DNA from 2 places in the Streptomyces sp. NPDC005820 genome. Region 1 is predicted to be linked to the other one. Evidence: riboswitches for the same ligand, from Rfam matches in the RefSeq annotation. Region 1 holds a riboswitch; the other holds the start of a gene.
What was found. Region 1 has a riboswitch for thiamine pyrophosphate ahead of ABZ464_RS19155 (thiamine ABC transporter substrate-binding protein). Riboswitches for the same ligand answer to the same signal wherever they lie in the genome.
Positions count from the first base shown of each region.

Region 2: another riboswitch for thiamine pyrophosphate. It lies ahead of thiO (glycine oxidase ThiO); the one in region 1 lies ahead of ABZ464_RS19155 (thiamine ABC transporter substrate-binding protein).

Region 1 is NZ_JBEXXE010000014.1:146,312-149,539, forward strand. Features, by position in the region: gene ABZ464_RS19150 (iron ABC transporter permease) at 1-664, opposite strand, end outside; gene ABZ464_RS19155 (thiamine ABC transporter substrate-binding protein) at 640-1,722, opposite strand; TPP riboswitch at 1,794-1,901, opposite strand; gene rlmN (23S rRNA (adenine(2503)-C(2))-methyltransferase RlmN) at 1,924-3,030, opposite strand; partial or broken gene ABZ464_RS19165 (DUF4265 domain-containing protein) at 3,168-3,228, opposite strand, start outside.
Region 2 is NZ_JBEXXE010000001.1:230,547-233,774, forward strand. Features, by position in the region: gene ABZ464_RS01035 (FAD-dependent oxidoreductase) at 1-834, opposite strand, end outside; gene ABZ464_RS01040 (hypothetical protein) at 912-1,262, opposite strand; TPP riboswitch at 1,340-1,452, shown strand; gene thiO (glycine oxidase ThiO) at 1,450-2,616, shown strand; gene thiS (sulfur carrier protein ThiS) at 2,625-2,825, shown strand; gene ABZ464_RS01055 (thiazole synthase) at 2,831-3,228, shown strand, end outside.

The DNA of each region.
Region 1 (3,228 bases):
CGAAGGAGGTGAAGGTGAAGAGGAAGACCATCAGCGCGGCGGCGGCCACGGCCGGTCCGAGGGCGGGCAGGGTCACCGTGCGCCAGGCCCGCAGCCGGGACGCGCCCAGCATCCGCGCGGCCTCCTCCTGCCGGGGGTCGAGCTGCGCCCAGAGCCCGCCGACGGTCCGTACGACGACGGCGTAGTTGAAGAAGACGTGCGCGAGCAGGATCGCCCACACGGTCGTGTCCAGCCGTACGCCCCACAGGTCGTCCAGCAGACCGCCGCGCCCGACGAGTGCGAGGAACGCGCTGCCGACGACGACCGTCGGCAGCACGAACGGCACCGTCACAACGGCCCGCAGCACCTGCTTGCCCGGGAAGTCCAGACGCGCGAAGACATACGCGCCCGGCAGCGCCACCAGCAGCGTGAGCACGGTGGAGGCGACGGCCTGCCAGGTGGTGAACCACAGGACGTGCCGGATGTCGGACTGGCCCAGGACGTCGACGACCCGCCCGAGCTGCCACGCCCCGTCGACCTTGAGCCCACGGGCGACGATCGCGGCGACGGGATAGGCGAAGAAGAGCCCGAAGAACGCGACGGGCAGGGCCATCAGGCCGAGCCGCGCCGCGCTCCCGGAAGGCCGTCCGGCCGCCTTGGTCACTTCAGTACGAGCGAGGTCCACGACTTGACCCACTGGTCGCGGTTCTCGGCGATCTTCGCCGGGTCCATGGTCTCGGGGTCCTTGGCGGCGGGCCCGTACTTCGTGAACTCGGCGGGCACGCTCGCGCCCTCGACCACCGGGTAGACGAACATGTTGAGCGGCATGTCCTCCTGGAACTCCTTGGAGATCAGGAAGTCGATGAGCGCCTTGCCGCCCGCGCTGTTCCTCGCGTTGCTCAGCAGCCCCGCGAACTCGATCTGCCGGAAGCAGGTCCCGTTCGCGACGCCGGTCGGGGCGGTGCTGGGCTTGGGGTCGCCGTAGATCACCTCGGCGGGCGGGGAGGAGGCGTACGACACGACGAGCGGCCGGTCGGCCCCCGCCTTCTTGCCGCCGGCGGAACCGGAGAACTCCTCGTTGTAGGCCTGCTCCCAGCCGTCGACCACCTTCACCCCGTTGGCCTTGAGCTTCTTCCAGTAGCCCGCCCACCCGTCGTCGCCGTACTGCGCGGCCGTGCCGAGCAGGAAGCCGAGGCCCGGGGAGGAGGTGGAGGCGTTCTCGGTGACGAGGAGGTTCTTGTACGCGGGCTTGATCAGATCGTCGTACGACGTCGGCAGAGCGAGCTTGTGGTCGGCGAAGTACTTCTTGTCGTAGTTGACGCAGATGTCGCCGTAGTCGATGGGCGTGACCCGGTGCTTACCGGCGTCCAGCTGGTACGCGCTGCCGACCTGGTCGAGCCCCTTGGCCTCGTACGACTGGAAGAGACCGTTGTCGAGGGCACGCGACAGCAGGGTGTTGTCGACGCCGAAGAAGACATCGCCCTGCGGGTTGTCCTTGGTCAGGATGGCCTTGTTGACGGCCTGGCCCGCGTCGCCGTCCGTGAGGACCTTGACCTTGTACCCGGACTGCTTCTCGAAGTCGGCGAGCACGCTCTTGGAGGCGGCCCATGAGTCATGGCTGACGAGGGTGACGGTCTTGGAGTCCGACGAACTCGACGAGCTCTTGGCGTCGGACGACCCGCATGCGGACAGCGTGACGAGGCCGAGGCCGACCGTCGCCGCCACGAAGGTCTTGATGTGCACTGGATGTCCTCCTGGGGTTGGCCAGGAAGAACGCGGCCCTGCCCGGGGGACGCCCGGACAGGGCACAACAGCTTGAGCGATGACCGAACTTCCTACCCAGAATGACCTGGGCGAGGTTCAGAGGGTCTGCGGCCCGATTGCCGCACTCTCAGCGCTGTGGCGCTCCCCTGTCGGAATATGAAGATATGACGTGGCCAGATTTTACCGCTCGGTGGCCGCAAGCTGACCACAGGCTCCGTCGATCTCCTGGCCACGGGTGTCCCGGACGGTGACGGGCACCCCGTGCGCCGCGATGGCCTCGACGAACGCCTTCTCGTCCTCGGGCCGGGAGGCCGTCCACTTCGAGCCCGGGGTCGGGTTCAGCGGGATGAGGTTGACATGCACGGGCTTGCCCCGGAGCAGCCGCCCGAGCCGGTCCCCACGCCAGGCCTGGTCGTTGATGTCACGGATCAGCGCGTACTCGATGGACAGCCGCCGTCCCGACTTCTCCACGTAGTCGAATCCGGCATCGAGCACCTCACGCACCTTCCAGCGCGTGTTCACGGGGACGAGGGTGTCGCGCAGCTCGTCGTCCGGCGCGTGCAGCGAGATCGCGAGCCGGCACTTGAAGCCCTCGTCGGCGAACCGGTGGATGGCGGGCACGAGCCCGACCGTCGAGACGGTGATCCCGCGCTGCGACAGCCCGAGGCCGTCCGGAGCGGGATCGGTGAGGGCCCGGATCGCGGTGACGACCCGCTTGTAGTTGGCGAGCGGCTCCCCCATCCCCATGAAGACGATGTTGGACAGCCGCGCCGGCCCGCCCGGGACGTCCCCGTCCCTGAGCGCCCGCATCCCGTCCACGATCTGGTGCACGATCTCGGCGGTGGACAGGTTCCGGTCCAGCCCGGCCTGCCCGGTCGCACAGAACGGGCAGTTCATCCCGCAGCCCGCCTGCGAGCTGATGCACATCGTGACCCGGTCCGGGTACCGCATCAGCACCGACTCGACGAGCGTGCCGTCGAACAGCCGCCACAGCGTCTTGCGGGTGGTGCCCGCGTCGGTCGACAGATGCCGTACGACGGTCATCAGCTCGGGCAGCAGCGCCTCCCGCAGCTTCTCCCGCGCACCGGCGGGGATGTCGGTCCACTCCGCCGGGTCGTGCGCGTACCGCGCGAAGTAGTGCTGCGAGAGCTGCTTGGCACGGAACGGCTTCTCACCGATCTCCGCGACGACGTCCTTCCGCTCCGCAGGCGAGAGATCGGCAAGATGCCGCGGCGGCTTCTTGGCTCCGCGCGGCGCGACAAAAGTGAGTTCTCCGGGCTTAGGCATGGCTGTACCAGTGTCGCAGATCGAATCGTGTGACCTGCGCCGCGTGCCGTGAGCGGTGGTCTCTGCAGGTCGTTGCCGGTCGCCGGGGTCCTTTATGCGCTCCACCACGCGTCGGTGCCGGTGCCGTGAGGGCCACCGATCGTGCGATTGCCCGCGGAACGGACCCGCCCGATGGCCCAGTGCGGCCCGTCGGTATCG
Region 2 (3,228 bases), on a different contig from region 1:
GAGGAGGCGTTCGCCGTAGCGCGCCGAGGGGAAGGAGGCGCAGTCGCCGACCGCGTAGACGTCCGGGACGTTGGTGCGCAGCCGGTCGTCGGCCAGGACCTCGTGGTGGGGGCCGAGGGCGACGCCGGAGCCGGCCAGCCAGGCGGTGGCGGGGCGGGCGCCGATGCCGACGACGACGGCGCCCGCGGGCAGCCGGGAGCCGTCGTCGAGGACGACCGCGCCGGGCTCGACGCGGGCCACGCGCGCGTGGGTGCGCAGGTCGGTGCCGCTGTCGGCGTACCAGGCGGTCATCGGGGCGGCGACCTCGGCCGGCAGGGCGCCGGCGAGGGGCCGGTCGGCGGCCTCCACGACGGTGACCGCGCAGCCGGCCTCGCGGGCGGCGGTGGCGAACTCGGCGCCGATCCAGCCGGCGCCGACGACCACGACGTCGTGCTGCCGGGCGAGGACGGGCCGCAGCCGTTCGGCGTCGTCGAGGGTGCGCAGCAGATGGACGCCCGGCACCCCTTCGGCGCCCGGCAGCCGGACCGGTTCGGCGCCGGTGGCGAGGACGAGGACGTCGTACGGGACGGGCCCGGCCTCGGTGTCCACCTCGTGGTCGGCGGGGCGCAGGCCGAGCACCTCGCGGCCGAGCAGCAGGTCGACGCCGAGGCTGTCGAAGTCGACGTCGAAGGCGGAGCCCTCGGCCTTGCCGAGCAGGACGGCCTTGGACAGCGGTGGCCGGTCGTAGGGCTGGTGGGGCTCCGCGCCGATCAGCGTCACGGTCCCGTCGAAGCCCCGTTCGCGCAGGGCGACCGCGGTCTGCACCCCGGCCATGCCCGCGCCGACGACGACCACGCGCCGCCCCGCCGTCCTGTCCTCTTCCCGACTCAGCTCGCTCACCTGATCACCATAGACACCTGACGTTTTGTCAGTCAGCCTTCGTGCTCCGTGACCTGCTCCACAACGCTGGTGCCGCTGCCCTCCTGCGACTCCCAGGACCAGGTCTCCTCCAGCCGCACCCGCCCGTCCGGCAGGGCGAGGACCGTCGAGACGCAGTGCCCCGAGGAGGTCGTGCCGTCCCGCTTGAGCTGGACGTACCGGAATTCGAGCCGGTCCCCTTTACGGGTACCCACGAGATGGCCGCGTACGACGTCGCCGCCCGCGTAGTCCGCCCAGATCACGCCGTCCTGCTCGTGGTACGTGAAGCGGGTGCGGGTGCCGACCTGGCCCGGGGCCTGGTCGGCGACGGGGGCGAGGACGAGACCGTCGAGCGAGCGGGGCATGAGGAGGGGGCTCCCCTTTCCTGACGGGAGGCTCCCTTTACAGGGGCGCGGAAGCACGGGCTAGGGTGTGGCCAACGTAGAGCACTCGCGGGAGCCCGGACGCACCGGGCTGAGAGGGAGGCTGGCCGGCCTCCGACCGTACGAACCTGATCCGGGTCATGCCGGCGAAGGGAGGGGCTGGACGCCCATGTCGCGTACACGTACATCCGACGTCCTCGTCGTGGGGGGCGGAATCATCGGGCTGGTCACGGCGTGGCGGGCCGCGCAGCGCGGGTTCGCCACGACGGTGGTGGACCCCGAACCGGGCGGCGGGGCCGCGCGGGTGGCGGCCGGGATGCTGGCCGCCGTCACCGAACTCCACTACGGCGAACAGACCCTGCTGGGGCTCAACCTGGCCTCGGCCCGCCGGTACCCGGACTTCGCGGCCGAGCTGACCGAGGCGAGCGGGCTGGACCTCGGCTACCGCCGGTGCGGCACGCTCGCGGTGGCGCTGGACGCCGACGACCGCGCCCATCTGCGCGAACTGCACGCGTTGCAGGCGCAGTCGGGGCTGGAGTCGGAGTGGCTGACCGGGCGGGAGTGCCGACGTCTGGAGCCGATGCTCGCGCCCGGGGTGCGGGGCGGGCTGCGGGTGGACGGCGACCACCAGATCGATCCCCGGCGGCTCACCGACGCGCTGGTCGTGGCGTGCGAGCGGGCGGGGGTGGTCCTGCACCGCGCGTGGGCGGAGCGGCTGTCCGTCGTGGGCGGGCGGGCCGCGGGGGTCGTCACCGGGGACGGTACGGCCCTGGCGGCGGGGCAGGTGGTGCTCGCGGCGGGAAGCCTCAGCGGGCGGCTGGCAGGGGTCCCCGAGGACGTACTGCCGCCGGTGCGGCCGGTGAAGGGGCAGGTGGTGCGGCTGACGGTGCCGGCCGGGTACGCGCCGTTCCTCAGCCGTACGGTTCGGGCCGTCGTGCGCGGCGGCCAGGTGTATCTGGTGCCCCGGGAGAACGGCGAGCTGGTCGTGGGCGCCACGAGCGAGGAGTCGGGCTGGGACACGGCGGTGACGGCGGGCGGCGTGTACGAGTTGCTGCGCGACGCGCACGAACTGGTGCCCGGGATCACGGAACTGCCGCTCACGGAGACACGCGCGGGACTGCGGCCCGGCTCGCCCGACAACGCGCCGCTGCTCGGGCCGACCGCGCTGGAGGGGCTGCTGCTGGCCACCGGGCACTACCGCAACGGGGTGCTGCTGACGCCGGTGACCGGGGACGCGCTGGCGCATGCCCTGGCCACCGGGGAACTCCCCGACGAGGCCCGCCCCTTCACCCCCCGGCGCTTCGGCGCCGCCGCCCGCACGGAGCAGCTCGTATGACCATCTCGCTGAACATCTCGGTGAACGGGGAGCGGCAGGCCGTCGCTCCCGGTACGGCCCTCGACAGCGTCGTACGGTCCCTGACGGCGGCGCCCTCCGGGGTGGCGGCCGCGCTGAACGAGACGGTCGTCCCGCGCGCGGAGTGGTCCGTGACGGCGCTGTGCGAGGGCGACCGGGTGGAAGTCCTGACCGCCGTGCAGGGAGGGTGAGCGCCGTGGCCGACGATCCGTTCCTCCTCGGCGGTACGTCCCTCTCGTCCCGTTTGATCATGGGTACGGGGGGTGCGCCCAGCCTGGAGGTGCTGGAGCGGGCGCTGGTGGCGTCCGGGACCGAGCTGACGACGGTGGCGATGCGCAGGGTGGACCCCGGTGTACGGGGCTCCGTGCTGTCCGTGCTGGAGCGGCTCGGCATCCGGGTGCTGCCGAACACGGCGGGGTGCTTCACGGCCGGGGAGGCGGTGCTGACGGCTCGGCTGGCGCGGGAGGCGCTCGGGACGTCGCTGGTGAAGCTGGAGGTCATCGCCGACGAGCGGACGCTGCTGCCGGATCCGGTGGAGTTGCTGGACGCGGCGGAGACGCTGGTGGACGACGGGTTCACGGTGCTGCCGTACAC